Regions from separate parts of the Paenibacillus sp. FSL R5-0744 genome, predicted to be linked through region 1. Evidence: riboswitches for the same ligand, from Rfam matches in the RefSeq annotation. Region 1 holds a riboswitch; each other region holds the start of a gene.
The links. A riboswitch is a leader RNA that binds a small molecule or an ion and turns the genes downstream of it on or off. The one in region 1 is predicted to bind cyclic di-GMP.
Positions count from the first base shown of each region.

Region 2: linked by a shared signal. The riboswitch ahead of MKY19_RS01810 (anti-repressor SinI family protein) and the one ahead of MKY19_RS29525 (NPCBM/NEW2 domain-containing protein) in region 1 are both predicted to bind cyclic di-GMP.
Region 3: linked by a shared signal. The riboswitch ahead of MKY19_RS02425 (choice-of-anchor A family protein) and the one ahead of MKY19_RS29525 (NPCBM/NEW2 domain-containing protein) in region 1 are both predicted to bind cyclic di-GMP.
Region 4: linked by a shared signal. The riboswitch ahead of MKY19_RS10230 (DUF6612 family protein) and the one ahead of MKY19_RS29525 (NPCBM/NEW2 domain-containing protein) in region 1 are both predicted to bind cyclic di-GMP.

Region 1 covers NZ_CP150228.1:6,666,103-6,674,230, reverse strand. The annotation lists gene MKY19_RS29535 (EAL domain-containing protein) at 32-1,015, shown strand; gene MKY19_RS29530 (hypothetical protein) at 1,131-1,697, shown strand; cyclic di-GMP riboswitch class I at 1,855-1,941, shown strand; gene MKY19_RS29525 (NPCBM/NEW2 domain-containing protein) at 2,096-7,909, shown strand.
Region 2 covers NZ_CP150228.1:406,471-414,598, reverse strand. The annotation lists gene MKY19_RS01845 (MDR family MFS transporter) at 1-925, shown strand, start outside; gene MKY19_RS01840 (PadR family transcriptional regulator) at 931-1,494, shown strand; gene MKY19_RS01835 (aldo/keto reductase) at 1,614-2,591, shown strand; gene MKY19_RS01830 (hypothetical protein) at 2,811-4,163, shown strand; gene MKY19_RS01825 (signal peptidase I) at 4,165-4,752, shown strand; gene MKY19_RS01820 (TasA family protein) at 4,844-5,464, shown strand; gene MKY19_RS01815 (helix-turn-helix domain-containing protein) at 5,624-5,953, shown strand; gene MKY19_RS01810 (anti-repressor SinI family protein) at 6,155-6,310, opposite strand; cyclic di-GMP riboswitch class I at 6,337-6,421, opposite strand; gene MKY19_RS01805 (2-oxoglutarate dehydrogenase E1 component) at 6,893-8,128, shown strand, end outside.
Region 3 covers NZ_CP150228.1:536,664-544,791, reverse strand. The annotation lists gene MKY19_RS02430 (alpha/beta hydrolase) at 686-1,621, opposite strand; gene MKY19_RS02425 (choice-of-anchor A family protein) at 1,791-3,740, opposite strand; cyclic di-GMP riboswitch class I at 3,851-3,941, opposite strand; gene MKY19_RS02420 (hypothetical protein) at 4,433-4,825, shown strand; gene MKY19_RS02415 (helix-turn-helix domain-containing protein) at 5,212-5,586, shown strand; gene MKY19_RS02410 (NAD(P)H-dependent oxidoreductase) at 5,651-6,193, opposite strand; gene MKY19_RS02405 (sporulation protein YjcZ) at 6,670-6,771, opposite strand; gene MKY19_RS02400 (hypothetical protein) at 6,802-6,957, opposite strand; gene MKY19_RS02395 (hypothetical protein) at 7,136-7,366, opposite strand; gene MKY19_RS02390 (N-acetylmuramoyl-L-alanine amidase) at 7,495-7,833, opposite strand; tRNA gene MKY19_RS02385 (tRNA-Thr) at 7,888-7,959, opposite strand; gene MKY19_RS02380 (MTH1187 family thiamine-binding protein) at 8,055-8,128, opposite strand, start outside.
Region 4 covers NZ_CP150228.1:2,378,901-2,387,028, reverse strand. The annotation lists gene MKY19_RS10235 (serine hydrolase domain-containing protein) at 1-538, opposite strand, end outside; gene MKY19_RS10230 (DUF6612 family protein) at 837-1,685, opposite strand; cyclic di-GMP riboswitch class I at 1,803-1,894, opposite strand; gene MKY19_RS10225 (Cof-type HAD-IIB family hydrolase) at 2,101-2,901, opposite strand; gene MKY19_RS10220 (pseudouridine synthase) at 3,172-3,936, opposite strand; gene MKY19_RS10215 (RsmB/NOP family class I SAM-dependent RNA methyltransferase) at 3,939-5,465, opposite strand; gene MKY19_RS10210 (DUF309 domain-containing protein) at 5,568-6,020, opposite strand; gene MKY19_RS10205 (GTP pyrophosphokinase family protein) at 6,010-6,822, opposite strand; gene MKY19_RS10200 (quinone-dependent dihydroorotate dehydrogenase) at 6,853-7,947, opposite strand.

The DNA of each region.
Region 1 (8,128 bases):
CAGAGAATCGTTAATTAGAGGGGTTACCAATATGGCTTGTAATCATTGTGCAGTAAGAGAGCTGGATTTTCAAATCAAGGTTCATGGTGAGCTTAATCTTAGGATTTTACCTGAGGTTATTCATCACTTGAGTAGAAGTAATACGATACATAAGGTAGAAGAAAATGTGATTACAATTAAGGAGGCTGGGGTGCGGGATTTTCTAGATTTCTGTAATGACCATATGGAGTCGGAGCAGTTTGAATTCCGTATAGATGACCAAACATGGAGACCTCTATCCGAATTACCCACTGTACTTGATATGGAGTGGATTGATGAGGTTATAACTAAGGGCTTAGTTACTTGTCACTTCCAACCGATTGTGAACGTACGGGAAGAGATTTTTGCATACGAGCTCCTATCCAGATTTAAAAAAGAAGATGGGTCCCTTATCTATCCTAATGAGATTTTTGCGGCGGCACGGAATCGTGGGCGTTTATATGCTTTAGACCGGTTATGTAGAATGACTGCTGTAAAATATGCTGCACCCTTAAATAAAAAAACGTTTATTAATTTTATCCCAACGTCGATCTACGCGCCAGAGTTCTGCTTAAGATCAACCGTTGAACTGGCCAATCAATTAGGCGTCGATCCCTCTCTTTTTGTCTTTGAAGTTGTTGAGACGGAGAAAGTGGATGATCTCGCTCATTTGAAAGCTATTTTGACATATTACAAGGATCGGGGATTTGAATACGCTTTAGATGATGTTGGCGAGGGCTTCAGCACGATCGAGATGTTATTGGAGCTTAAACCCCATTACATGAAGCTGGATATGAAATATGTTCAGGGTGTGTACAGCGATCTGAACAAACAGAAAATAGCTAAACAATTTTTAGAAAAAGCTTTAGAAATCCAATCCGTTCCTTTAGCAGAAGGTGTGGAGTTTAGAGAGGACTTTGAATGGCTTAAGCAGAGTGGTTATCAGTTGTTTCAGGGATATTTATTTGGAAAGCCTGATCCTATTCCCAAACAGTGATACTAATGAGTATAACTCCGTCTAGAGGATGAGATGAATTTCAGGTCAGAGTCTGAGTACAGCCAACCCCCGGGGTTGTATAATTAAGGTAATTGAGAAAGGGGACGGGATGGATATGAAATGGCATAAGTACATCACACACTGGGCGGATTCTAGAGGGTTAGGTGGACGAGAAATTGATTATCAATGGCCGTCTCCATCATTTCCGGTGGTAAGTATTCGCAGCAATTTGGGTCGCTACTCAGGTCAGGGGTATGGTCACGGAAGCAAGCCACAAGTGAAGACAGCTGTTGGATTAATTGCTATTGGAGATGTAGCTGTAGGCTTGATTTCCATAGGTGCGATAAGCGTAGGGGTTCTATCCGTGGGTGCAATATCACTAGGAATGTGGTTAGCCCTTGGAGCGATAGCAATTAGCTGGCTTGGCTTCGCAGCTGGAGCGATTGCCATTGCAGGAGTGGCTGTAGGCGCGATCGCGATAGCCGAAAAAGCGTTGGGAGCTGTCGCCATAGGTGATACGGCATTTGGGGCGGTAGCCATAGGACGGATTGCTGGGGGAGCAGTAGCTGTTGGCCAATGGGCATATGGCCTAATCGCAGTTGGCGAGCATGGCTTCGGGTTAATTCCCATCACGGGCGATGTGTGGAATTGGTTCCGGCGTTTGTTTGGTGCGGGGAGTTAAGTAGACCTCCAGTCCTAAAGTGTCCTTTCTCTTCCGGGATACTCGATAAAGAATATCTATCACGATAGAAAAAGTAATTGCAATTACCTATTCGGATTTCATACCAATTAATCATGCGATCAGATGTAGCGTTATGTTACTCTTTGTAATGTATTCGAAACTTCATAGGCAAACCTATGGAAATGTAGGGACGCAAAGCTATAGGGACTAAGGTTATCATAACTATTGTCAGCCAGCTGCCAAAGAGTGTATTACGCTTTTTGTTAAAGTTTAATAAAAATTAAGTCTTAGTTTTTATGCGACTTTATACGCAATCAAGCTACTCTTTTGGGGTAGTTTTTTTTGTGCCTATTTTTAGGCACGGAAGAGATTCATATTACATCTGGGGGGTAGAAAAGATGAAAAAAATGATTGCGATCGCTACATCGGCAGCCATGTTAGCTAGTTTTTCGAGTGAGGCAGGTTATGCTTTAGCAAGTGATGTAAGCAAGGTAAGTGTAGTGAACACTGTAGTACAAAGCAAGGCTGACCTATTCAGCAATGCGTCAGTTATTCCGTTTGATCTGTACGGCAAGGCTATCCTAGGCGCTTATAATGATGTTTTTAGAATGAATCCTGCGAATATTAAATCCATTACCAATAACGGTGGCAACTACTCAGGTTCACCTATAGCTAAGGCTATGGATGGCGATATGAGTACGCATTGGGAAACGGGCAAACCGAACAGTTCAACGTTTACGAATGAGGTTGTCTTTGTTTTCAATGAGTCCACTGAATTAAATAGAATCGTATACGCTGCAAGACAATCCAGTGCAAAGGGGAAGGGGTTTGCTCAGGAATTTGATATTTATGGCTCAACTACGGATGCAGGCGATTATACGCTAGTATCCTCTGGAGAATATAAAGGCGGAGCAGGTGACGTAGTAGAGATTCAGTTTGCACCTACAGCCTTCAAGAGACTTAAATTTGTCTTCAAAAAAGCTAACCAAGATTGGGCGAGTGCAGCTGAGTTTTCTTTTTACAAAGAAGATACCGTATCCGCTAAAATGAAAAATTTATTTACAGATGATACCTTGAGTCAAGTTAGCACAGCATTTAATACGGTGGAGAAATTAACGGCTTTAGAACAAGAAGTACAGACACATCCACTGTACGCGCAGTTTCAAGCAGATATAGAGAATGCAAAAGTACTTCTGGAGAATCATCAAATAGAGGCAACAGCAGCTAAGGTTTCGAAGCTAAAAGGCTATGGTACAGCATACGAAAATGCCTATAGCGAAGCTTATAGAATGCCCAACTCTAATGTATCAAAAGTAACGGTGAACGGTGGAAGCTATCCAGGTACGAAACCGGAATACATGCTCGATGACCAGCCGAATACACACTGGGAAACGAACAAAAACAATGATGACAGCTTCACGAATGAAGTCGTGTTTGAATTAGCGCAAGCGAAAATACTAGATAGAGTGGCTTTCCTGGCTAGAGATAACCGCAAAGGCTTCCCAGAGGCTTTTGAAATTTATGCATCAGAAACAAGTAAGGGAGAGACCTTCCAACTCGTATCTAGCGGAACCGCGACTAGTACGAATGACTTTCTGGAGTTTAAATTCGAACCTACAAAGTTTAAAAGATTGAAATTCAAGTTCACAAAAGCCAATATCAACAGACCCTTTGCAGCTGAATTTAGATTTTATACAGAGGATAAAGTAAGTGAAGCTGTAAATGGTATTTTCACAGATGGCACGATGAGTGCGGTTGTTCCTGCTTATAATAGCGTCGAAGCAATCAACGAATTAGAAGAAGCGGCAAAAGTACATCCGCTCTATCCAATCCTGAAAGATTCTTTGGATTTAGCTAAGAAGCTAGTGAATGGTGAAGTTCAAACTGAAGGCACCATCATTGAGGCGGAACAACGTGGAGATATGAAAAAGCATGCGCAGGAAAACCTGAGAATTGGTTTCGGGACGAACAACCAGCCTACAGGTCTCGTTGCAATGCCTGGAGATACAATCAACGTTTATGTGGACGCAGCTTCGAGCGATAAACTACCTTCTTTAGTCTTTTCTCAACAAGAGGCGGCTTGGAATGTTTGGGCTAGAGGTGTGCAATTGCGTCCAGGTAAGAATATTATAACCGTTCCTGAATTTGCTACGAATAGTTATTATGCACATGAAGTGACTAAAGGCGGTACAGTGTATATCGTCAATCCATATACAGCAGAGGAACAAGGTAAAGCACCTATGATCCGGTTCGAGGGGCTTACCAAGATCCCTATGATGACCAAGACTACAGATCCTGAACAATTTAAAGCCTTCTTAACCACCTATAAACAAAAATTAGATGAAGATAAGGCAGCGCATCCGAATGTTCAAGATCGCGAGCTCATCGATGTGGTGGAAATGGTCAGCGATCATGTTATTTTCACAGGAACTGCGACAGAAGCTTATAACAAGTTTATTACGCAAGAAAATGATCCGCTGGGTACCGTAACCGGCTATGATACTTGGATGAAGACGATCTTTGACTTCTATGGCTTGGATGGCAGTAGTGTGATTCATGATGCGAAGCTAATTCGTGAGAACATCCGATTGATGCAGCCTTATGGTGCGATGTATGCAGCGGGAGATCATACAGGGATACAAATTGGGACCGTAGGGACGATGTTAGGTGATTTTAACAAAGTCTATCCAGGATGGGGATTGAATCATGAAATAGGGCATCGCTTGACTATGGGTGAACGAGAATATGGTGAAGTAACCAATAATATGGTGTCTATGCTGATGTCAGTCTATGCGGACTCGATGGATACTCGTATTCCTTTTGAAAGTGATATTTATAAATATGTAATCGAAGAAAATAAAGTGGTTATGAATCAGCAGGGCTTATTTGCACAGCTCGGTGCCTATTGGCAGTTAGAATTAGCGCATCCGGGTTACTGGACAGAACTGACCAAGCTGTACCGCGAGCGGAAGGTCTCCCTTCCGAACGGCGACAATTCCAAGCAGCAGTATTTGGTGGAGTTCTCCTCTGAAGTGCTGGGGTTAGACCTAAGTAGCTATTTTGCCAGACATGGCTTCACTGTGAATCCTGAAACGAAAGAGAAGTTAGCTAAATACCCAGCACCGAAAAAGCTCTGGTATTTAAACAATTCAGTGGTTCATTATGAGGGAACAGGAATAGCAGATAAGAATGTTGCGATAAAGGTTAATATCACGCCTAACACTACTGCTAAATCGAACACATTAAGCTTCAGTATAGATAAGGATCTTAAGAAAGATTTCTTAGGTTATGAGGTGTATAGAGACGATAAGTTAGTAGGGTTTACTGGGACTGACCAGTTCGTGGACACGAATGTAGATAGCAGCATCAATTATACGTACAAGATCGTTGGTTATGATAAGAAGCTGAACCCACTGAAGCCGGTACAGGTTAAAGCCTTCAAGCCAGCGCTGTCTGTTGAAGATCAAATTACGTTAAAGCTTAATCAAACTTTTGATCCAATGAACTATGTAAAAGCGACTAACTACCAAGGGAACGATATTACTGCTAATGTCACCCTGAAAGCAAATACCGTTGATGTAACGCAAAAAGGCGACTACGAAGTGGTATATGAAGTGAAGAACGAAGGGGTTACAGAAACCAAAACTACACTGATTACGGTAACGAGTGACTATGCTTATCTTTCGGATCTTACTGCCAAGTCAGTCGTTGTTGGTTGGGGTGAATTAAAGAAAGACAAAGCCGTTTCTGGTGGAATCATCACCCTTGTTCGACAAGGGTTAGCTGCGACCTATACCAAGGGAATCGGTGTACATGCGAACTCTGAAGTTGTTTATGATATTGAGGGTAAAGGTTATGACTTCTTTGAAAGCTACATCGGGATCGATCAAGCGATGAAAGGAAAGCCATCCTCTGCAACCTTTGAAGTGTATGTAGATGGAGAGAAGAAATTCACGAGCGATGTTTTCCGGGCAGGGACAGAGCATGAATTTGTGAAAATACCTGTGACAGGCGCGCGAGAAGTGAAGCTGGTTACCACAGATGCTACAGACGGCAATGCTTCAGATCATACGGTATGGGCGGATGCGAAGTTTACGAATACTTCAAGCAAGCCTACTATCACAGTGCCTGAAGAGACAACGTTTATTGAGCTGAACAGTGACTTTGATGTTTTGACCGGTGTTACAGCCGTTGATAAGGAAGATGGTAACTTGATTGGAGCCGTTGAGGTAAGTCCGAATGGTTTCACTTCAAGCAAAACAGGCACTTACAACGTCGAACTGTCAGTTACAGACCGGGATGGGAATACAGCTGTGCAGACCAGAACAATCGTTGTGTATAGCGCTAGTAAATACTTGAGTGATACAGCTTGGCAGTCGGCAAGAACGGATTATAATGTTGTTCGTAAGGATAAGGCAAGTTCTAACAATCCGATTAAACTACTTGTAAATGGCGTAACCAAAGAGTTCGCTAAGGGTTTAGGAACGCATGCTAACTCTGAGATTGTATATAATCTAGCGGGCGCAAACTATGAATATTTTGAAACGTTTGTAGGGGTTGATAGAAATATCCCGGAGCAAAACAACTCTAGTGTGATCTTCAAAATTTTCGCCGACGGGGTAGAAGTGTATAACAGCGGACTGATGAAATTTGGCACGGAAGCCAAACTAGCTCGAATCCCTGTGAAGGGTGTAAGTGAATTGAAATTGGTATTAGACAATGCAGGCAACGGAAATGCATCAGATCACGGTGATTTCGCGGATGCGAAGTTTATAATTCTGAACAGTACCCCGGAGCTTACCATAGCTAAATCAGTATCTACCAAAGTGGGCCAAGCAATAGCAGTAGGTGCAGACTATTCGGCAACAGATTCAGAAGATGGTGACTTGACGGCACAAGTAAGGGTTACGGGTGAAGATCAAGTTAAATTTAACAGAGCTGGAAAGTATCCGATCACGTACACTGTAACCGATAGTGATGGGAATATGACGACAAAGACTAGAACCATTGCCGTGGTCGATATGACAGACTTTACGTATCTAACGGATTACGACTGGAATTCTACTCAGAACAGCTATACTGCGCCTTTGAAGGATAAATCTATTAGTGCCAATACGCTGAGATTAACCGATGAGAGCAATCAAGTAGTGTCCTACGAGAGAGGGATTGGAGCACACTCTAACTCGACGATTGTATACGATCTAAGCGATAAGAACGCGGACTACTTCACTTCCTATGTGGGTGTAGATCGACAAATGTATGGTACGGTCGGTTCGGTGAGCTTTGAAGTGTTTGTCGATGGAGAGAAGAAATTCGATAGTGGGGTTATGGGCTCCAGAGATCCGCAGAAGTTCATCGAATTGGATATTAACGGAGCTAAAGAGCTGAAATTAGTCGTTACAGACGGCGGAAATGGCAACGGATCTGACCATGCTACATGGGGAGGAACCAAACTACATTTTGCGAATGGAGATCACCTATTCACTGGAGATCTGGAGCAAGCCATTGCAGCGGCAAAAGCAATTTCTCTAGAAGGCTTCACGGCTGAGAGTATTGCGGCATTTACGGCAAGCCTTTCGAGTGCAGAAGCGGCTTTGACTAATCCTTCTGTCACACAAAGTGAAATAGATGCAGCCTCGGCAGCGTTACAACAAGCAATAGAAGGTCTGACCGAAATAGACCTTACGCAAGTCATTACCATTGCGGACAAATATATAAGTGCTTCGATCAAGACTACGTTAGGCGTAACTGGAGAACTAACGCTAGGGGATATGTATAACCTTACAACGTTAACGAGCGAGACAGGAAGAGCTAGATCCTTGGAAGGTCTACAGTATGCTAAGAACCTAGAGACACTTGATATTACTGGAAATGAAATCACTGACTTCTCCCCATTACAAGGGTTAACTAAACTAACGAGCTTATTGGCTGACCCTCAAGTGGTAGAGGTGGGAGGATTAAAGGGACCTGTGGTTGAATGGACCAATCCGGTGAAAGGGCTTGATGGCAGTAAAGTGATCCCTAGTTCGGCAGGGGTCAGAAACACTGGAACATCTAAAGAAATCATGTTTGATATGAATGAATGGGCAGCTAATCCTGATGTGTTCACTATAGACCTATCGAACGAGGAGAAGGGAACTTACATGCTGGGGTTAACTTACCAAGTCGCAGGTAATCTCGTACAATTAATTTCTTTTATTGATAACAATTAAATCCCATAGGCAGAAGAAAACAGGCGAATTGTGGTGTATTCAACCATGATTCGCCTGTTTTTATATTGGGCTTACGTAATATGAGACTCGTATTATGTAAAAAACATCCATTTTGTAATATGACAGAAGTGATGACAACGCTCACTATAACCAGACAAGTCTATTAATTATAATGAATCAGATGGTTCAACTCTTCCAGCCTACGAATGTTCAGCATGA
Region 2 (8,128 bases), 580 kb from region 1:
AGCCTTCACTCTCGTCGGCGCCATTATCTGCCTAATGTTTGCGCTAGAACTGGGAGGCAATCAATACGCTTGGGATTCTAGTGTCATCCTTGGCTTATTCGCCGGCTTTGCTGTACTCTTGCTGGCATTCATCCTCATTGAGAGAGTGGCGGCTGAACCTGTTATCTCGTTCGCGATGTTCAGTAAACGGTTGTTTGCAACAAGTAGTGTGACAGCCTTGTTCTATGGCTCTGCCTTTATCGTAGCCACCATCTACATTCCTATCTTTGTACAGGGCGTATTTGGCGGCTCCGCTACGAACTCTGGACTGATCCTCATGCCGATGATGATCGGTACGGTCGTGGGCAGTCAGACCGGTGGGCTACTTACAACCAAAACCAGTTTCCGCAACATTATGATCCTATCGGCAGTCTGTTTTGTAGCAGGTGTCTACAGTCTAAGCACTTTATCACCAGATACCTCCCGTCTCATGCTTAATGTATTCATGGCCTTAACTGGATTCGGCGTGGGCTTCTCCTTCTCCGTGCTAAGCATGGCAGCTATCCATAATTTCGATATGCGCCAACGCGGTTCGGCAACTTCAACAAGTACCTTTATGCGCTCGCTTGGGATGACGCTGGGGATTACGATCTTCGGTATTATTCAGCGTAACAACTTCACTAGCAGCATTAGCGAAGCTTTTGGCGGAAGTGAGCAGTCAGCAGCCTTCGGCGATCCACGGGCAGCCCTGACACCTGAAGCAAGAGCCAAGATTCCACCTGAAATTTTAGAGAAAATATCTAGTGCACTGTCCTCTTCAATCGCACATACCTTTATGTGGGCCATGATTCCTGCCGTCCTTGGTTTAGTCTTTGTGCTGCTTATGCCAAAAGACCGCCTCACCATTCCGAGTAAAACTGCTCAGGCGTCCGAGGGTAAAAGGTAACGATTATGTCGATGAAATTGGCTATTCTCGGACTATTGCTTGAACGAAATATGCATCCCTATGAAATTACACTAGTCATGAAAGAGCGCTCCATGGACCGGATTACAAAGCTCCAGCTTGGTTCTCTCTACTATGCTGTCGATAAACTTGCACAAGATGGTTATATCGAAGCTTTAGAAGTGATTAGCAGCAGTGATCGCCCTGACAAAACCATTTACGGTATTACTGAGCAAGGTAAAAATTTATTCGAGCAGTTAATTCTACAGCAAATTAAAAAGAACGAGCCCTTCTATCATCCGATGTATATGGCTCTAGCCATGTCCCGTCATGTTGATCAAAACAAGGTGGAGAAGCTGCTCGAAGAACGTATTCGGGAAACCGAACATCAGGTGAATCTGGCTTATCAGGTATATGAAGAACATATTCCTATTGTTCCTCGTTCCGCCCTTCATCTCATGTACGGCACCTATGAACACACCCTTATTGAACTAAAATGGCTACAACGTCTCTATGATGATGTTGTAGCACGCAAGTTGAATGACATTGGAACACCACTTAATACAGAGTAGAGTCCTTAGGACCTCTACTCTTTTTTTTCGCTTTTGCAGAGACAATAAATACCACACTAGAATCTAAGCGTGTACAATATGTACGTGTACGCAATCATATTTTCCTAGGAGGAATCACAATGTTGAGAACGCTGCCTTTAAACAAGCGCGGTATACCAGCCAGCCGTATTGCTCTAGGTTGTATGGGATTTGGTGGAGGCTGGGATCATGAACCGATTACCGCCGAGAATGTTAAGCAAGGACATGCAGCCGTCGACGCAGCACTATCTATTGGTATCAATATGTTTGATCACGCAGATATTTATACCCGTGGTAAAGCCGAGAAGGTATTCGGTCAAATCTTTAAAGAACGCCCAGGACTCCGCGAAGAAATCATTATTCAATCGAAGTGCGGTATTAAGCTAATGGAGCCTGGAGACAGCTCTAATGTCTTTGACTTCTCAAGCCAGCATATTCTAAGCAGTGTAGAAGGAATATTGTCGCGACTAGGAACGGAGTATATTGATATTCTGCTGCTCCATCGGCCTGACCCCCTAATGGATCCAGAGGAAGTAGCTTCTGCTTTGCATCAATTAAAGGCAACAGGTAAAGTTCGTCATTTCGGCGTCTCCAATATGAGCGCAGCGCAGATCAAAATGCTGCAAGCCTATTGCGATGAACCTTTTATCGTAAACCAGCTACACATGAGCCTAGCCAAGCTCAGCTGGGTCGATGCTGGAATCAGTGTAAACCGTGAACCTTGGAAGGATATTACCTTTCCCGAAGGAACCCTTGAACATTGTCGAATGGAGAACATTCAGCTTCAAGCTTGGGGCCCACTCGCACAAGGCTTATTTAGCGGACGTTCATTAGAGGATCAACCAGAGAATATCATCCAGACAGCTGCCATGGTTAAACAACTTGCAGATGAAAAAGGAACAACACCCGAAGCCATAGTGCTATCCTGGCTAATGACACATCCGGCAGCTATTCAGCCTGTGATTGGGACTGTGAATCCGCAGCGCATCGTTGCCTGCGCCGATGCGGACAAGCTGGAGCTTACTCGTAAAGAATGGTATGACCTATATGTTAGTTCACGTGGTACTCGTCTTCCCTAACTGAGCCCACAATTAAACTCGCAAGAATTCTAATAGCCTAATCGTGCCTCTCGCATGATTAGGCTATTTTTAATACATTCCCCTCCTATGTATCGTTCTTTATTGCGAATAAAAATAGATATCAAGCGATAAACCGAGATAAATAGAGATAAATTAACATTTTTGTTCTTTATAGAGTACAAACGAGACTTATTGACAGTTTTCTTTTCAATTTATTCCATGTATTATTCATTACAGAAGTTGTTCTCAATAAAGAACAACAATAACGAACTAAAGAAACTAAAGAAACTCAAGACATTGAGGGGAGGTATTCCTCTGAGACCCAGATCAGCAAAAAGAAGACCTAAACGAAAGAAACAAATCGGATTACGTGTTCTGCAATCAGGAATGGCTGTCTCCGTCTTGTTTCTGACTACCTCGCAGCAAGTGGGTAGTACCTATGGTGGTTTTGGAGCTACTACGCAAACCACTAGCACAATTAGCTTTTGCGAAGTATTTCCAAACTCGATCAAGGGGCTTCTAACAGAACTCAAAGATCATATCGAAAGAGCTACTGCTTTAAAAGGATCGCTGCAAAGCTATACCCCTTCAGGCAGTCTCTCAGACGTTTCGGGAATAGAAGGCATGACGCTGGATGAGCTTGATGTCGCAGCGCAAGAGATTTCCACACAAATCTCCGCACTTCAATCTCAAATCGATGGCGTGAATGAGCAACTGGCCACCAACAGCCAAATTTGGAACGAAATCAATGGTGAGCTGAACGCAGCAGCAGCCGTCCTATTCCAGATTGGAGGATATATGACCTCTCTAGATTCAAACTGTCTAGAAATCAAGGATGAACAATTCTTCAGAGAGCTGCAAAGCAGCCTGAATCAAAGCGGTGTAATCTCTGAATCCCTGAATGCTTCCTTAAAGGGAGTCATCCAATATCTAAACTCCATACACGACATCGGGCTTCCATTTGCTTCGGTAGTGACCAGTGATGTATATGGACCACCCGAGTTACGCAACGAGGCGTTTCAGCAGCCGTTACCTTTCCTGATTCCTTTTAGTCAGCCGGCCGGCAATATCTCTAGCGAACTTACCTCCACTTATGAAAATCTCAATACTGAAATGAATGGTCTTAAAGAATCGGCTACTTCAGGAATCAGCAATCTTCAGAGTCAGCTCCAATTGATCAGTCAAACCCGTGAACAACAATTGGAAGCACTTGAGAAAGCCCGACTAGAGGCGCTGGAACAAACGAAGAAAGAAGAAGAACGCTTGGCACTGGAGAAAAAAGAAAAGCAAGAAGCTGAGGACAAAGCGAAAGCTGAAGCTGAGGAGAAAGCAAAAACGGAAGTGACTCCACCGAAAGGTGAAGCTACTCTAGAGAACATAAATAATGAACAGCCTGAAGCCCCAGCCACTAACCCGGTCGTTCCGGAAATTGGTGAAGAGCTAACGATTCCAAAAGATGTACCACAGCAAGCGGTTCCTCAGGAGGCGCCAAAAGCGGAAGATACAACCACTTCCCCACCGGTAGCAACACCAGCCCCTTCGGACCCTCAACAAGTTAAAGGTGGCGAATAATATGCGGATTAAAAAAATGATCAACAATACATTATCGAGCATCATGCTTGTGATATTCATTCTGCTGGTGGTAGCCGTAGTTTTATCAAAGGCCTCCGGCGGTGAACCTGCCTTCTTCGGATACCAGATCAAATCGGTACTCTCAGGTTCGATGGAACCAGGGATTCAAACCGGATCGATTGTCGCTTTAAAACCCGGAGGAGATATGAATCGCTTCAAAAAAGGCGATGTGATCACCTTTAGAAATGAAGAAAACCTGCTCATTACTCACCGTGTTGTAGAAGCAACAATGAATAACGCTACCGGTGAAGCCATGTATCGCACGAAAGGTGATAACAATGATGCACCTGATATGAACCCTACCAGTTCCACGAATGTTGTAGCTGAGTATACCGGGGTCACCGTACCTTATGTAGGTTACGCTATGAATTTCGCAGTTTCCAAAGCTGGAAGTGTTGTGCTCATGATCGTACCAGGCTTGATGCTCCTGCTCTATGCCCTGTATTCATCATGGAAGGCTGTAGCTGCACTCGAAAAGAAAAATGCTGCTATACTGCCCGCCTCTCCACCCCCAACTGAAATACAGTAATTCGTTGATTGTCCGCTTCCGCTTACGAACCGGAAGTTACAATATATAACTTTTATAAAAAAACCACAAAAACCGAGGAGGAATTTTAATTATGGGTATCAAAAAAACATTGGGTCTTGGCGTAGCATCTGCAGCACTGGGTTTATCATTGATTGGTGGAGGAACTTTCGCTTACTTTAGCGACACTGCACAAAGCACCGCTACATTCGCAGCAGGTACACTGGATTTGAACTCTGATCCTTCTGTTATCGTTGATTTGAAGGATCTGAAGCCAGGCGATACGATCAAAAGAGACTTCAAACTAAAAAATGACGGTACACTTGATATCGGTTCGATCCTCCTCAAAACAGCTACCTCTATTAATGATGTAGGTGGTAACAACGGCGCTAACGATTTGGCAAAATCCATCAAAGTTAAATTCCTGGTGAATAAAGATAAAAGCGGCATCTTACCTGGTAGTGAAGAGAAAGTAGTTTGGGAAACTACCCTAGCCGATTTGAAGACTCAGACACCGGATCTCGTAAAAAATACTGGACTTGATGCAATCTGGGGTACTAGCGAAGCATCTGGAATAAAGGCCGGCACAAATGATAGCTTCACCGTTCAATTCGAATTTGTTGATAACGGCCAAGAGCAAAACTACTTCCAAAAAGATTCATTAACTCTGACTTGGGATTTCGTAGGTAAGCAAACTGCTGGATCCGCTAAATAATCTAATAAGTCTTCCATTCGAAGAGCAGCAGATTCTTATTCCGGAAAACGGATAAGTAGATGCTGCTTTTCTCTTTACAATAAACTTTGTCGAATTTAATGATATTTGCTATACTAATAACAAAAATTACGGAGGGGCGTCAGCATAGTGCCACAAAATATGGGCCAACGTATCCAGCATCTCCGCCTAGAAAAGGGATTGTCCCTATCTGAGCTTGCGGACAGAGCGGATGTTGCTAAGTCGTATCTTAGCAATGTGGAGAGAAACATCCAATCCAATCCTTCAATTCAGTTTATCGAAAAGATCGCCGATGCGCTTCAGGTATCCATCCACGCTTTGCTCTATGGAGAACCTAATGATGCTGAGGAGTCACCTTTAGATTCGGAATGGTTCCGATTGGTGCAGGAAGCTATGGCCTCAGGCATAAGCAAACGTGAATTCAAGGAGTTTCTGGACTACCAGAAATGGCGCCTTGATCAGAAGGATTAATATTCCACCTGACCTGATAAGATCCTCTTCTACTCATACTATTAAACATAAGCGCCTTCACCCTCCTAACATGGACCGCGAAGGCGTTTGAATTCTAGCAGAATATAAGGACCAAGTCTGAATCTTATAGATTCTTATATAAAGAAAAAGAGCACAGCGAGTTATCGCTGTGCTCTTTTGATATCTAATGCTCTGAATGTATTACTGCACGGCTTGCACAGTCTTCTCATGAAAGAAGCGACGAATTTCATCTGCCTTTATGCCAGCCTTCTTAGCTGCTAATAATAAATGGACCCACTCTACGTCTAGATCAATGACCTGCTGTTCTCTGTTGCTTCCCTGGTTGGACTTGTCCAAAAAATCTCCTCCTAAGATTTTAGTCCCCAGGCAATCCGGCTGTCATAGTATTTCTACCTTAGACCCGCGACTTTGTGCCCCTGCCTTTCGGCAGGTTTACCTTTTACTGGACCCTTTACACGAAAGGATCTACTTTGAAATATATGAAAATCGCTAACTGCAATAACATTATACTATACTAAAGTGGAAAAGTGTGTCGATTTCTGATTAGTTTTTCCATTAAAAAACAAAAAATAGAAGCGCTTTTGTGCGATATCTTGTCCTATTAACACGATACTCGTCCCATTCATAAAATTAATTAAGCCAATATAATGATACTTCCTTCCCTATTAGTTAAAAATAAGGATATTAGAATCATTTTAGTGGGCCTTAGGAATGGGTAATGAGAAGAAACAGCGTTCTTTTCATTAGAACAAGCTAACCCATACCATTTTGCGAACGTATTGGACGAAAGAATGAATTGATTACACGTGTGGAAAGTAGCACAATAAGATGAGAAATGAAACCGCAATCATCACAGCTCCAGTAAGCGTTGACACAAAATGTCACGTATGGAGTTCATCCGTTAAGGAGGATGTATTCATGGCAGCCAAAGAGCCCTATAACGAATCCATTTGGAGTAAGTATTACGGACCCAATTTAGGCTACATTCAAGAAAGATATGAACAGTTTGTGAAAGATCCTTCCACCGTAGAGAATAATTATCGCGAGCTTTTTACAAATTCGGGTCCCCCGCCCCTAACACCGGATAGCGAACCGGCTCCACAGCCTCGCATTTCGGGAGACACCGAATGGCTTAGAAAGGCAGTAAGAGCTTCCAAGCTAATCGCTAATATTCGTATATATGGCCATATGGCCGCTGATATTGATCCGCTTGAGCGCGATCACAATCCCATGGCTAAATATCTTGAACTCGAAACCTATGAGCTGACTCGTGAGGATCTGCTCGCACTACCTGCCACGCTCATTTGGGAGAATGCGCCGAATGATGTGCATACCGGATGGGATGCAGTTCAGCGTATGCGTCAGGCTTACACCAAGACAATCGCCTATGAATTCGGGCATGTGCATGAAGAACAAGAACTGAAATGGTTGAACAGACAGGCAGAATCCACAAGCTCACCAGCGCCTTTAAATAATGCAGAACGTAAAGAGCTGCTAAACCGCCTGATCCAAGTAGAGCAATTCGAAACCTTCCTCCACAAAACCTTTGTGGGTCAGAAGCGGTTCAGCTTGGAAGGCAACGACGCTCTCGTACCGATGCTGGATGAAATCGTACGCGCTGCTGCGCATGACGGCGCAGAGCATATTCTGATGGGCATGGCGCATCGTGGTCGCCTCAACGTTCTTGCACATATTTTGGGCAAACCTTATGACATTATATTTTCAGAGTTTCATCATTCTCCGAACAAGGAGCTTTTCCCTTCCGAAGGCTCTACAGGCATTAACTATGGCTGGACGGGTGATGTGAAATACCATCTGGGTGCAGATCGCGCTGTCCGTGAAGGAGAAACCGTACGCACAAGAATAACACTAGCGAATAACCCAAGTCACTTGGAATTCGTCAATCCTGTCGTGGAAGGCTTCACTCGTGCTGCTCAAGAAGATCGGAGCACAGCCGGATTGCCGAAGATTGATACCAGTAAAGCTATGGCGGTACTGATGCATGGCGATGCTGCTTTTCCAGGTGAAGGGATTGTTGCAGAAACACTTAATATTGGCAAACTTCAAGGTTATCAGAATGGCGGGACGATCCATATCATTGTTAATAACCGGATCGGCTTTACGACAGAAAGCGAAGACTCCCGTTCAACGCAT
Region 3 (8,128 bases), 710 kb from region 1:
TAACGGTCTACCCTCAATCCTTCAATCAATGTTGGGGTTTAATGTAAGTTTTAGAGACCAGTTCACAAAATAGGCACGCAAAATAACCCCCACAGCCCCATTTACTCTGGCTTTCTAGCTTTTCCGAATTAATCCACAAATAATCCAGCATACGATATATTCAAATCAAACGCTTTCTCTCGCTCTGCTTGTTCCCCTTCTAAATCAAACAACCCTTATCTTGGAATTCATTATTATATTTGCCTTTTAAACAATACTGTGTTATATTTATATCGTATTTGTTTTTCGATATATTGAATATCCCCATCAAGAAGATGTCAGGCCGACTATTTTACACTTCGGCAATTTGGACACAGAGGCTTCATGTTTTCTTGCAGAAACTTTCCTTTTTATGAGACTAAATTCGAAATATAGCATTCCGATTCACACTGGCGCGGTCAATGGAGCCGCAAGGGCAAAAGAGAGGTAGGGCTTTTGTCGTATTGGAAGGATTATTCTCGCCACACGGCTGCTGGAAATAACAAGGAATTAAGACACCCGTTACTCACGAACGGCGGGGGATGAATATAACGAAAAAGCATGGCTGTACGAACCTTACATAAGGACACATGCCATGTGTGGAAAAATATAGGCGCCCGATAACCGCTACCTAGCGGATATCGGGCGCTGTCTACGTTCAGGGCATCTAATTTACATACTGATTCACAAAAGCTGTTACTACGTTTATATACCCCGTCTTATCCATGTCATAAGCTAACCCATGCCCTGCTTGCGGCACTACGAACTTCTCTTTGGGACTCTGACATGCCTCATACAATTCATTCATCATACTATACGGTACAAAGTTATCTGCATCCCCATGAATAAATAGAATCGGCACCTTCGCCTTCCGCACCTGTTTCAAGGCAGATGCTTCACTAAAACCATACCCTGCTTTCAAACGAGTAATTAGACTCGCACTTTGAATAAAAGGGAAACTTGGCAAGCGATACATACGCCGTAGTTGGTAGGCTAATTGTGCTTTAACTGAGCTGTAAGCACAGTCCGAGATAATAGCTTTGACCTGCGGCGGGAGATTTTCACCTGAGGTCATTAGCACTGTAGCACCACCCATAGAGACCCCATGAAGCACAACTTGAGCACTGGGCCCAGTCTTTTCTATTATATATTCAATCCACTGCAAATAATCCTTGCGCTCATGCCATCCAAAACCAATATAATTCCCAGCGCTTTCCCCATGTCCCCTGGCATCGGGAATCAGGATATTAAAGCCCATTCTCTCGTAATAGATTTTGGCGTACGCCCCCATATCCTTCCCTTTTCCAGAATAACCATGAGCTAGAATCGCCGTACGACCTTCAGCACGATCCGAAAGGAGCAAGTACCCTCTTAGTTGTAGCCCGTCCTCAGATGTAATCTCCACATTCTCAAAGCTCTGACTGGAGATCCAATTCTTCCCCTCACCCCAAGAAGCCCCGGCAACCGGGGGATCAACCTTCAGATCACGATTATTACTCAGGAATTCCTTCGGTGCTCGTTTAATAGCAATTCCATAAAAGAAAAAGCCCGCATAGATCAGAGCTCCTATGACGATGACAGCGCTAATGAAGAACCATACCAATTCATCTTCCCCGTCCTTTCCTCATATCCGTTGTAAATCAGTATAACATCTACTTAGAATGCGCCAAAATATAACAATCATAACAAAAGAAAACCGCCCTCGGAATATGTCCCGAAAGCGGCTTACTATTCTTCGGCATAGCTTGTGTTCAAGCTACAATCACCGTTTATTATTTCTTGCTCGAGAATCTATTTCTCATTAGCAATCCAATAAGTGCAAAACCTAGACCAGTTACATAATAAGGGACTGAACTTGATTCTCCCGTTTTTGGAAGTTCATCCACAGGTGGATTACCTAGCGGGATTGTATCATCCACTACAGCAATATCCTTTGGTGACGGCGTTGGTATTACTGTCGGTACTGGTGCTAATGGAATCTCCTCATCATCAACAAGTACCTCTGTGTTGCTCGACGGTGTTGGCGTTGGTACTGGTACTGGAGTCGACGAAGCTACAGGACCCAGCGGCACAGGATCATCATTAACAACGATAGTACCAATTACAAATGATGGTGTTGGTGTCGGGAACACAGGAGGCTCCGGCGTTGGCGTCGGTGTTGGCGTTACTTCTGACGACGGTGTCGGTGTTACTTCTGACGACGGTGTCGGTGTTACTTCTGACGACGGTGTCGGTGTTACTTCCGACGACGATGTCGGTGTTGGCGTTACTTCTGACGACGGTGTCGGTGTTGGTGTTACTTCCGACGACGGTGTCGGTGTTGGCGTCACTTCCGACGACGGTGTCGGTGTTGGCGTCACTTCCGACGACGGTGTCGGTGTTGGCGTCACTTCCGACGACGGTGTCGGTGTTGGCGTTACTTCCGGCGACGGTGTTGGCGTTACTTCCGGCGACGGTGTCGGCGTTGGTGTCACGATCGGCGTTGGCGTTGGTGTCACGATCGGCGTTGGTGTTGGTGTCACGGTCGGCGTTGGTGTTGGTGTCACGGTCGGCGTTGGTGTTGGCGTCACGGTCGGCGTTGGTGTTGGCGTCACGGTCGGCGTTGGTGTTGGTGTCACGATCGGCGTTGGTGTTGGCGTCACGGTCGGCGTTGGTGTTGGCGTCACGGTCGGCGTTGGTGTTGGCGTCACGGTCGGCGTTGGTGTTGGCGTCACGGTTGGTGTCGGTGTTGGTGTCACGGTCGGCGTTGGTGTTGGTGTCACGGTCGGCGTTGGTGTTGGTGTCACGGTCGGCGTTGGTGTTGGCGTCACGGTTGGTGTCGGTGTTGGTGTTACGGTTGGTGTCGGTGTTGGCGTCGTTCCTGGATCATCACCATCGTATGGATGGTGGTGAAATTCACCACCACCAGTACCAGTGAGCGAAGCCGCCACGAATGTTCCGTTAACCTGACCATTAATAAAATCAACATCAGCGTAGGGAGCAAGCACACTCCCCATTACATTTATTCCTACCATATCAAGATATGTAGCTTGACTAAAGTTAAACAAAATTTTCTTGCTGTTCAATGCGCCATTAGGTAGGAATGCGAAATTTTTCATTTTTACGCTTGAACCATCAATGTTAATAATTGCAGTAGATCCGGAAGGAACATTAATTGTGAATCCGTGATTAGTAGAGACGTTATCTCCTAAAACATTAAAAACATTGACCACAGGGTCTGTGCCTGTCAATGTAAGACCGCCATATTCATACTTTGTTGTTCCATTGGCTTCTATTGCTGCTAGTTCAGCTGATTTATCCTTCAAAGACTGGCCTACGGCCGCAAAGTCAATCGGGTTTCCCGTAGTTCTGGTTCCTCCGCTATTAATCGTTACATTACCTGCAAAGCTTCCCCCATGCACGATATTCCCGTAAACAGAGCCATTGTTGAAAGTAAGATTCCCTCCAACAACAAGTGTGTCAGTGAAGGAGATCTCAGCAGCACTTAGCCTATCACCAACGCTGTAGTTGGTTAAAGTAACATTACCTCCAGCAGCAAATCTTCCCTCCGTATCCGAAAAGGTTGTAACATCCCCTAGGATAAACACATTGTAGTTTCCAGCAATCCCGAGTGTAGTAGAACTAGCATTAACAGTCCCGGCTCCCAAAGAGGAAAGACCACTACCTACTATCAAAATCCCCGCTAATATTAGTGCTAGCAGCGGTTTCATTCTTCTTTTCAAAAAGCACACCTCCTAAATCTATGATTTATATTTAATCAGAATAATTACCAGAAACTCTAAAAGACCTAACAACAAAAAAGACCGCCAAAAAAGAAGTGGAATTCCCTTCTCATGGCAGTCGGACGGTCATAGCGCATTTAAGACACTTTAGACTCCTGGACTTTGCGTCCCACCCTTTCAGGCGGTTTGCTATTATCATGATAATATATGTATTGACTTGCAGATTAGAACTAGCATTTTAAGCATCCTATTAAATAATAGTCTATGACTTTTAATACTTTTGAACTAATAATAGTTTAGCGCTCCATCCCCACAATTGTCAATCAATTCCTTTTGATATTCATACGTGTAAGCAAGCACAAAAAAAGCGCCTAAAGGCGCTTCACACAAAGGTTTTCCTTCAATTATAAAGTAACTTTATATAGCCTAATATCGATATCCATAATGGAATACTTAGAATCAAACCAAATACCATTCCACGGCGGAGACTTCCTTCCTCATTCATCCTAATTCTCCCTTTATATAAGTCTGAAGCATTATTTTTTATTATTACAATTTTAATATATTTTATTCCTTCTAATTTAGTTGTGAATTCAATCACATTGGACTAGCTGTTTAGAAATACCATTGATTATTTTTGGAATATCGGGGTAGAATACGAATATACGTTCCCATTAGAGGTGATGAGATTCATGAATAGAGCTGAAAGCAGGGACAACATGCTGGTGAAATCTTATTTATTGCTTCCGATGATTTTATCAGCTTTCGAACGGGACTCCGCCATTCTATCTGCACATTTACGAACACCCACCCCCTATCTGGAGGTTCTTGAAACAGCCGCAGCAGTTGCTACAACAGATCTAAGAGATATTCGTTCAGAGATGAGAAAACGGGGAATCAAGGTTTATGAGCAGAACAAACTTAACACGGGGATAGAAGCCAAATTTATATGTCGTGGATACCATGAACGAATGCTGCTGTTAAACGACATTGTCGCTGCCCAAGCTGCCATTCATATGCGCAGATATCTCGGTCTGGATATTTCATCTTTTAAGAGCTATGAAGAGCAATATCAGATTAAGTGAAGTAGCGAAGAAGTTGCCCCCCCTCCCCCATTTAATTAGCGAACAAAAAAATAGGCCTTACCATGGGAGTTGGCAAGACCTGAGAGATTTATACCACAAAACACTGGGGGGTGTTTGGTGACTTCAATATATACCTTGAACCTGAAAATAAGATGATGCTCACATGAAAATTACATTAAAAAACTTCAATTCGTCGCTTAGGCTATCCGCTTGATAGTTAGCCACGAGTGCTTTGAACAAATTGTTTCAAAATGATATAGTGAATTCGTTCTCACAGGATGACTTGATAGCAGGTTGTAAAACATAATAAAGTCGGGACCTGAGTACGGAGCGACAACAGGCGTTTGCCTTTTCGTTGAATATTTTCTGAAGGAGGGTAATAGCCCATGAGTGATGAAATCTGTATACCACCTGGCATTCAGCAGAAGGACACTAGCTTTGGCTACACCTTGTCTATCATTAGTGGTAAATATAAAATGACTATTCTCTACTATCTCTCTGAAAACAAGATCGTGCGGTTCAATGAACTGCAACGGGGTATCGGCACAATACCTTTTAAGACGTTAAGCGTTATGTTGAAAGAACTGGAAGCCGACTGTCTCGTCAGGCGCGAGGAATTCCCCCAGATCCCCCCTAAAGTTGAGTATTCCTTGACCGAGAAGGGCCAATCGCTTATTCCGGTGCTGGATATGATGTGCACTTGGGGAGAGAAAAACTTCGTTCCAGCCGCGCAAGAGATAACCATACCTTTTACGATTTAACGACAACTTATGACAAAAGCAGCATTTCCATTAATGAAAATGCTGCTTTTTGTTTCAATTCTAATTACATATTTTCGATAAATTCAACATAGCCTTGCGAACTGACATCCAATTTCTTCAAGTAATCCGTACTTCCTACCGTCTCAGATTCCGTGCCATAAATGGCATAGAAGGAACGATAATCAGCGTTGCAGTACAAAAAAGTCGTGTCAAAGGGAGATAAAATACGGTCAAGCCCGTAGCCGAGTTTACCTTCTTCACTAAAGTCTTTTTCACTTCCTCCGGCAGTTACAGCTAATGCGATTTTTCGATTTCTTAATTTATCACTCTTCGAACCATATGCCCATCCGTAAGTAAATACTTCGTCCAACCACTTTTTAAGCAGAGGTGGACTACTAAACCAGTAGACAGGGAATTGTAAGACGAGCTTATCATGCGCTTCAATCAGCTGTTGTTCCTTTTCCACGTTGATTTTTTCATCGGGATAGGCTTTGTACAGCTCGTGCACCGTATATTTGTCTGGATATTTACGGAGTTCTTCGATCCAGCGTTTATTAACGACGGATGTTTCGATGTTTGGGTGCGTGACGACAATAAGTGTTTTCATTGGTGTATCCTCCATGTTTGAATCAGATTTAGGACTTGAGTATACCTCCCACTATGCCATCGCGTAAGTATGCACTTTTAGTTCACGTACTTACCTAAAGGTAAGCACTGCAACCTGCCTGCACGTATGATTGATGTATAGTCTTCGGGGCGAATCTCGTCTTCGGTGTACACCCAAATATCACACAAGAGAGACTGGGTCATTCCGCCATTTTACTTGAGTAAAGGTTAGACGGATGTAACGTTATGTGTATGAACTCTATATCACTGATAAAAAAATTTGCCTGAACGCAAAGAAATACCCCACCATTACTGGCAGGGTACGGTACTTCCGCATAATTTCAACATAATCCATTTGGGATACTCGACTACCACTTAAGGTTGACAGGGTGCGTCTTTGATTATGTATGAAAAAAATCCACCAGCATGAGTACTGGCGGATTTAATAAGGTGCAGCTATATTGGGAGGTTTGAAACTTAAATAAACAAAGTCTTAGAGATGATTACCAACAAGATAAACAGAACCAGAATTGCGGCGGTAGAAGTAAAGCCACCATATCCTCCTGCGAATTCGCCCATTTTAACTCCTCCTTTGTAATTGAATACAATTTAAAATATACAAGCTTTTGTAATGATGACCAGTAGGATAAAGAGCACTAAGATTGCCCCTGTGGATGTAAAGGCTCCACCAACAAAACGTTCAGGTTCACGTTCACGTTCACGTTCACCAACGCCGCAACAACGTTCTCCACGTACTTCGCCCATTTGTCAATTCCTCCTTTTTAATTGGATACAAAACTAAGATATGCGGGATTTGTATCGGTGCTTGGGTAAAAAAGAAACGAAAATAGTAGGCCTGTTGCGGGATCCGACATTTCGTAAAAAACAAAAAAATACCCACCAGCCGAAGCCAGTGGGCGGTTTTTCCCGGTTTTATGATTTTTTAAATAAGGGCTATAGCCAGCAGAGTGAACAAACTCAAGGTTAAGATGTCATTTGTAGCAAAAGGATTACCAAAAAAAGCTGAAGTGTGCACAGATCCGTTATGTTCCGTTCTTAAGTAAACATTATTTCTGTCCACATTTGTAATTACGCCTACGTGCTGTCTACCATCTTTAGTCAGAATCCGCACTCTTCTATTCATGTAGCGCAAGCAGCTGCAATAAGCATCCATCAGGAAACTCCCCCTCGCTCGTATTACTTTATTTTATGATGAGAGGTTACGCCGGTAACGGCCAGCAGCGCCCAAAACTTCCGGCTCGACAAATTAACTTTCCAGTTCACTTTGTAAGGTTAACTGTCTTACTTGCTCTTACTTGCTCTTACTTGCTCTTTCTTGCCGTTTACGAGTACTACCACTTTATTGTCATTGTTGCCCTGATTCGCTGTTTCCTTCTTTTTCAGCCCTAGGTACTTTGCAATCCCGATCACATGGCTATCAATGATTGCTTGGATAACCACATCTTTTTTGAGTTTGGCAGCGTCGGTTGCCACATCCAAAAATAAATTCTCCGTGAGTACTGCAGGCATGTTGCTCTCACGCACCACGTGCAGGTTTTTTGCCTTTTGGCCCCGGTCGTTGGGGACTCCATTACAAGCGGAAAAGACACTCTTTCGGTAGAAGAATGGTAGAAGAAACAAAAAAGCGCGACTCCCCAAACTTCAAGAATCCGCGCCAAATATGGTTTTTTGGGATGCTGGTGAAGGGAATTGAACCCCCGGCCTACGCATTACGAGTGCGTTGCTCTACCCCTGAGCTACACCAGCTTAAGGCCGATTTTTCTGTCAAACAAAAAATATTATACAACTTTCAGCCAGAAACGCAAGCCTATTTCTCCCTATTTCCCTACTCTCCCGAACTGCTATTCCACCTGTAGTTTACGCTCCACAGACTCCAGCTTTCCACGGCTAGTGGAGGGTTTATCGCGGCGGTCGT
Region 4 (8,128 bases), 2.6 Mb from region 1:
AGGAATACATCCATTGAGTCCCTACCGGAAAACGAATGCCATAGGAAAGTCCAGCTTTAATCCAGTTTTCTTTTCCAAGCTCTGATTCATAAATATACCACCATGCACTTTTATAGTAGGTATCACTTATAGTGCCATGATCAGGTGCGATGCCGGAGGTATGCGTCAGTAAATGAGCAATTGTAATCGGCTTAAAAGGATCGGCATCAAACTCCGGAAGAATAGAACTAACTGGCTGCCCCATAAAAATTTTCCCATCATCTGCCAGCTGCCAGATCGCTGTTGCCGTAAACAGCTTAGTAATAGAAGCGATTCGAAAAATTGTATCCGTTTTTAATTCTTGGTCGCTATCTTCTTCGTAACTGAAGCGTCCCCCCGCTCCATTAGCAAATATTCTTCCATAACGACTAAGAGAATAAATATAGCCATCGGCTACTTTCTTATTACAGAGATCCTCATAAAAATGATTAAGTGCCTCTAAACGGTCCTCCCTGTAATTCGCTTCATTCAGCTTGCTTAGCTCTGTGGATGATAACATTATTCGCACTCCCCCTATCATTCATTAAAAAAAAGTTATTCTCAAAAATGTAAATTTACACCTATCCTATAATACCTTTTCAATATAATAGTTACAATATGATACTTCATACACTATTAAATTAATTCAGATTATTAACCACATAAATAGCATGTACTAAAATCCTAATAATTGGTAGGTCGATTTTATATTTATTTATTTTTTACATATCTCACTTCCAGTTGGCTGCTGTTATGAATTGAGCAAAAAGCGCTGTTCTACTGAACAGCGCTTTTTGCTCAAGATGAAATTGCTCTTTTTATTCTAGTTCGGCCGGTTTTACAATAGCTGTACCTTTGTTATTCTTGGAATACTTAGCTTCGATTTTCGTGTTGTATGTATCCTTTTCTCCATCACTTATCAGCACATAACTCAGATCGACTGTCAGCTTTTCCGTCTGCCAGGTCTTAGTATTGACGAATAATTTCCACGTTACGCTTTTGGGTTGAACTGTCTCACCATCCCAGAGGTTCTCCTGGTCATAGAGTTTGATTATTCCCTTAGCTGCTGTCGGATCGGTTACCGTGAACTGCAGGACGGTCTGAGCACCGACAGTGCTAACTTTCATAGATTTTTTATAATTTTTTACCGAATCAAGCATGGAAACAGGATCGTATTGACCTTTAGAATAAAAAGAATCCCACTCCATCTTCTCCAGTCCAATCCAATACTGCGCATCAGGATCGATTGGCTCACCGTCATCGTCGTAACCTTCATCTTCAGATTCATCGATCAGTTCACTTCCGTCTACAAGATAGTAAAACTCCTTGTCATTGGCATATAGACTGTACGATGTTTCTAAAAGACTACTATCAACGGTGCCAGCTGCAGCAAAATTCGGCAGTCGATTAATATCCAGCTTCAGTGTGTTAGTGTTGCTGATACGTACCCCACCGCTCTGAATATCCTGTTTTTTGATCACATCTAAGTGAAAATTCTTTATTGCTTTAGAGGCTGCCGTTACTTTGCTAATCATTTGATCCGCGGTTACTGCTGTTGTGGTAGCGGCAGACACGACTTCAGGATTAGACATCCATCCGATCGTTCCGGACAGCAATAAAGCACCTACTGCCAAACTAGTGCCTATTGTTTTGAAAAAACTGTTCATGTACTTCCCCTTTCGGCCCCTTGCGATAATGTAACGCCGTATAGGTCGAAATAATAAAAGAGCTCAAAATTGACTACATATTCTTAGAGCTATCCTTTATGCTTCATAAGACATCCCTATGGCGGCCTGGCGATCATTTCCTTCTGTAGAAAGGCTTTAGACCCATGGCTTTGTGTCATCATCTTTCGATGATTTTACCTTTAACGCGGACATTCAATTAGTTTTAATTAGCTTACGGACGCATGTCCCACCGCTAATTTTATCATGGTTATAATTACCTGTAAACGACTTATCTTCCATTTCAATTTATCTATCGATTTACTCGTATCCTTATGTCAACGTAAAAAAAGCATAAAACTGGACTCCAGTCCGCTTTATGCTTTGCATCTAAAATTATTTTACAGGATCAAAAAGATTAGGATAAACAATATTTAACCAGCGCATCACGCACACCATGCTCATTGTTCGAACCCGTAACAGCATTCGCTGCCGCTTTTACCTCTACAGGAGAATTATTCATCGCCACGCCCATCCCCGCATAGGTAAGCATAGAAATATCATTAAAATAATTACCGATCGAGAGGACTTCTTCTTGCGGAATTCCCAGCTTCACAGCGAGATTTCTTAATGCGTTGCCCTTAGAAGATTCGGAATGCATCAAATCAACGAAAAATTCACCACTCCGCAAAATATTGTACTCAGGAGCCCAAGTACGCCATTCACGTTCAGCTTCGTCAAGGATTTCTGGCTGTGTAAATACAGTAAACTTAACAACCGGTTCACGGAAATCTTCCCAGGCTGGTAGCGTCGCTGGCACAATACGGAAGTGCTCATACATATAATTAGCTTCTTTAGTCAGATTCTCTACATTATCAACATACATATCAAAAGCAGTATTCACATCATAATGAATATTGTGCTTACGGCAATAGTCAATATAGGGGTCAAGACCACGTGCATCCATACCATATTGATGCAGCACTTCTCGATCTTCCACTCGTACCGTCGCTGCTCCATTGTGACCAAGCACGTAACCAGTCAGCCCCATTTCCTCCATGAAAGGAATCGAGTTCTGTGGACTGCGTCCCGTACACAATACGATTTGACCGCCAAGACGTGTAACCTCAGCAATAGCTTCCTTATTCTCAGAGCTTAAGTGGTGATCATCATTTAATAGCGTACCGTCCACATCTAGTGCAATCAGTTTGTATCTCATACTCCACCATCCTTGTCTTTCTTTTTCTATATTTATTGAACTTGAGGCTTTTTGTGTTAAGTGTCAGTCGCAACTACGGTGAATGTTTGGACTTCCAGCCGCTGTTGTTTCCAGATTTCTTAATTTATACCGTTTAATAGCGGATGAAATCCGGAAACAAAGGTGGTCGCTATCGCTCTTACAGGTCCAAAATTCCCCTCCGTCTCTCCCTTCTCTTATCCCAAGTTTCCAAATTCAATTTATATATCAATTTATATATCATTTTCTCTACTATCCTTCTGACCCATCTGCGCCTAAGAGTGCCAGTTCCTCTAACGTCAGTTCCCGACAAGCTCCCAGCGGCAGACTTTCATCCAGCTTCAATTCTCCCATAGATACACGTTTCAGAAAAGTGACTTTTTTGCCTACCGCCTGAAACATACGCTTCACCTGATGAAATTTTCCCTCAGTGATGATAAGTGAAATATGGGAAATCACTTTGCTGCCGCGCTCTCTTCCAAGAATGGTTAAGTGTGCAGGTAAAGTAACGTAGCCATCTTCCAGCTCCACCCCTGCTGCAAAAGCCGCGACATCATCCGCGCCTACATCGCCCTCGATGGTTGCCTCGTACGTTTTCGGGACATGCTTACGTGGCGACAGCAATTCATGGGCAAGCTTCCCATCATTAGTGATCAGCAGCAGTCCCACAGTATCCTTATCTAGCCTTCCTACAGGAAACGGTTCAAACTGTGCATATTCGTGCTTTAAAAGATCCAAAACCGTCCGATCCCGCTTGTCCTCCGTAGCTGACAGGACACCCGGGGGTTTGTTCATCATAAGATATATGAATTCACGGTAGGTAACAACCTCTCCCCCTACCTCTATTTTATCGGCATAAGGATCCACATGGAACCCACTATCTTTTACCACTGTCCCGTTCACCAATATTAAGCCTTGTTTAGCTTGTTTACGGATATCACTGCGCGACCCCACTCCAATATGGGACAACACTTTATCTAATCGTTGTTTTTTGGCGGGCTTACCTGATTGGCTCATTGTTACATCCACCTCCAGCCTGCGGGATATTCGTTCTTGAGTATGCCATCCTGCCACTTACCCCAGCCTGCGCTGTAGCCATCAATGCAGACCAAAACGTATCCCTTTTGGGCACTTCCTATTCTAATAGAGAGACGTTCTTGAGAAATCGACAACGTCTCTCCTTTAAGATAGGAAATAGCTTCATGATTCGTACTGGAGAGTGAGACACTTCGGCAGCTTTCTTCCGGATGCAAAGCTGTAGCCATTGGATGCCCTGGAATAAATCTTCCGTTACGGATTTGTCCTACATACCATCCCGGGCGGATCGTCTTTAATCCATTTAGTCTTTCCTTAGGAAGTGGAGAAATGTACAGATGATCACCGAACAGAACCGGATATCCTTGCGGTTCCCAACCAAGCTGATCTCGCACAAAATTTCCATACGCAGTCAAAGCTTGCTCGTCACCTGAAACTTGCCGACCACGGTCAGCGCCACCAGTAGATTTGTGAGAGGGTTTCCCTTCTTTCCCCCGTCTTCCTTCTGATTTATTGGATGATTTAACGTGTGCTGCACTTTTTGGAGTAGTAGTTCTTGCTCTTGCAGATTCGTTTAACTTGACCTCTAAGTGATCACGTTCCTCCATTGAGCGCTTAGTTCCCCCATGTTGCAATACAGCCATGAAATGTCCTTCGCCTTTCACCTTATGCGGCCACAGTCTTGCTGTACCTGAGAGTTCTCCGAAGCCAGGAGCGAATGAGCCTGTACCTCCTACCGCTACCACTGAGAACTGTGGATGTTCAGAAATAAACTCCGCTATAATTTCCTCATTTTCTTCTGTAGCAAAGGTACAGGTGGAATAGACAAGTGTACCTCCCGGTGCCAATGCTGTTGCACCAGAACGTAAAATATCCCGCTGCATGGAAGCATATTTGGCAGGTGTACCTGAATCCCACTGCTTCACCATGTCTTCATCTTTACGGAACATCCCTTCACCAGAGCAGGGAGCATCAATCAAGATCTTGTCAAAAAAAAGCGGGAATGCAGCCGCGATATGATCTGGACTTTCGTTCAGTACAATACCATTACGAACCCCATACAGCTCCAGATTTTTAGCTAGAGCTTTAGTCCGTTCTGGATGAAGATCATTACTAACCAGCAATCCTTCACCTAACAGCTTGGCTGAAATCTGTGTAGATTTCCCCCCAGGGGCGGCACATAAATCAAGTACACGATCACCTGGTTCAATATTAAGCAATTCCACAGGTGCCATCGCACTCGGCTCTTGAATGTAATATAAACCTGCGTGGTAGTGAGGATGTTTACCAGGTCTAGCCCCATTCTCTGTATAAAATCCTGTCGGACACCAAGGAATGGGTTCCAGTCCTAAAGTAGAAAGAGCCTTTAAGCTCTCCACGGAAATCTTCAAGGTGTTAACACGGACGCCTCCGTATGGGGTTTCCTTGTAAGAATCCGCAAATTGATTATAATCTGTTCCCAGCATGTCCATCATACGCTCGCTGAAAGAACTGGGCAATTGTGCCGCCATGATGCCGTCCTCCTGATAGTATTGCAAAAATTTAGGTGTTTAAAGATTCAAGGAACACCCCTACGGGTGTCCCTTATACAATACTCATATATAGAGGATCTTTTACTTACGATGAAAGGATGTCGGTCTCTGAGGACCACGTCGTTGAGGGTTATTCGGTGTGATAGCTACAGCTGCATTCTCCACTTGGTCCGCTAGACTCGGATCAATAATCTCTATGGTTAGATCGTAATAAGAAAATGGCCGCTCATCATATGATGCTAAGCGCCGAACATAATCTTTCACTTCCTCCACGAGTTTCGCCAGATTAATACCGAGTGTCGCTGCTGGATATTCTTCCAGTTTGGCAGAAGCACCACTCAGCATAATAGCTGCACCGCGCACATTCTGATTGCGAAAATGGTATAACCCTACCGCTACTTGGAGAAGTGCTTTGTACAAAGGATCTCGTTCCTGGGCAAGCCACAGTTCTTCGAGTACCTCGTGACATTCGAAATAATCCCTGTCACGATTAAAGTACACTAGGTATTCCAAGTACAATGGTTCATAAGCCATCCGGCAAACTATCCTTTTTAGCTGCGGAAAGAAGTCCCCGCACATGATCTAGAAGTTCCTTCATCGCTTCCATATCCTGAACCTGCCATATTTCGTTAAAGCGAGCCTGCGTATCTATAGCCTCATTCACCAAGTGATAGAAATACAATTGATGAATGGCCTTGAGAATCTGAGTGGTCATATTCGAGTTTTCCTCGAATGTCTTCTGTGCTTCCAGAATCTCTTCCCGAATACTGGACATTTCACTGTCGAGGATCGATGCTGCTTCAGCTGCCGTCTTTAGTCGAACACGCATTTCATCGGGTAGACTCTCCCGATATTTATAGTTCAGGGAATGCTCTATGGTAGCCCAGAAATTCATAGCTAGCGTACGAATTTGGATCTCCGCGAGCACAATTTTCTGGCCAAGCGCTGTTTGCACAGGATATTTAATAATCATATGGAAGCTGCGGTAGCCGCTCTCTTTATAATTAGTGATGTAATCCTTCTCATAGAGTACTTCAAGATCCTTACGGGCCCGGATATATTCGGCCACTCTGCGGATATCCTCCACGAATTGGCACATGATCCGAATTCCTGCAATGTCTTCAATCCCCGTCTCCAGATCTTCCATCTTCACATTCAGCCGTTTAGCCTTTTCCAGAATGCTTGACAGCCGCTTTACACGCCCCGTTACGAATTCTATCGGCGTGTATTCCTCTCTTTTCTTCAACTCCGAACGCATTGTTTTGAATTTAACTTTCAATTCTTCCACAGTCTGTTCATATGGAAGCAAAAAAGTTCCCCAGTCCCTGCCGTCCATCGCCTTCGTCCTCCTGTCCTTTCGTCTCCTTCAGTGATGATCAGCGCCCACTGCTTCAGAGATATGACTGAATCCATCCCGCCGTAATAGCTGCCGTAATCCGGCATGCAATTTGCGGTTAACCTCCGGTCCTTCGTAGATGAGAGCTGTATAAATTTCGACCAGACTCGCACCTGCTCTTATCTTGTCATACGCATCCTGACTGGTGAAAATGCCGCCTGATCCTATGATCGGCATCTTTCCTTCCGTCTGGCGATAAATACTGCGAATGATCTCCGTTGAGCGGTCCCGCAGCGGTTTGCCGCTTAAGCCCCCCGTCTCATTAGCCTTTTCATGACTAAGTCCATCACGGTTCAATGTAGTATTCGTAGCAATAATACCATCCATACCAGCTTCTGTCAGTGTCTGAACCATAAACTCCAGCTCTTCATCACTTACGTCTGGTGCTATCTTAACCAACAAGCTTTTGGTAATCCCGGTCGCTTTACGCTGAATCTCCATTTCTTCCTTCACTTGAGCCAGCAGGAACGATAATTCACTGCCATGCTGGAGATTGCGAAGACCAGGTGTATTCGGCGAGCTAATATTGACCACAAAAAAATCACCGTACGGATAAAGCGTACGGATGCACTGACGATAGTCTTCATGAGCCGCTTCATTACTAGTTATCTTATTCCGGCCAATATTAACTGCTATAGGAATTCTCCGATTCTTTATTTTCTTCAGACGCTGTGCCATAGCATCAGCCCCTTCATTATTGAAGCCCATTCGATTAATCAGCGCTTCATCCGAAGGAAGACGGAACAAACGAGGGCTATCATTACCTGGTTGACCCTTAGGGGTAACCGTGCCCACTTCCATAAATCCAAACCCGATCGAAGAGAATCCGACTACCGCATCGGCATTTTTATCTAAACCTGCAGCAAGTCCAACTGGCGTCGGGAAATGCGTGCCAAACAGATCAACCGCTAAATCCGCCGTTTCAGGAACTCCGTACATTAAACGTAGCGCCGCGCTTCCACCTGGCACTGATGACGATTTATCCAATCCACCTATGACGAGATGGTGAGCCTTCTCGGGATCAATCTTGAAAAAAATTGGTTTACCAAAATTACGATACAACACCGTTCTCGCTCCTTAAGGGGTACTTCACTAATCCACGTGTCTACCCGTTTCTGTAGGTTTCTTCTTAATTTTAGCCTTTTCTTGAACAAAAGAAAAGTATTTTACAGTGCGAGTATATTGAGTACATAACGCAGAGTATAGTAATTTTGTTGTAAACGCATTACAATATAGGTGTAATCAG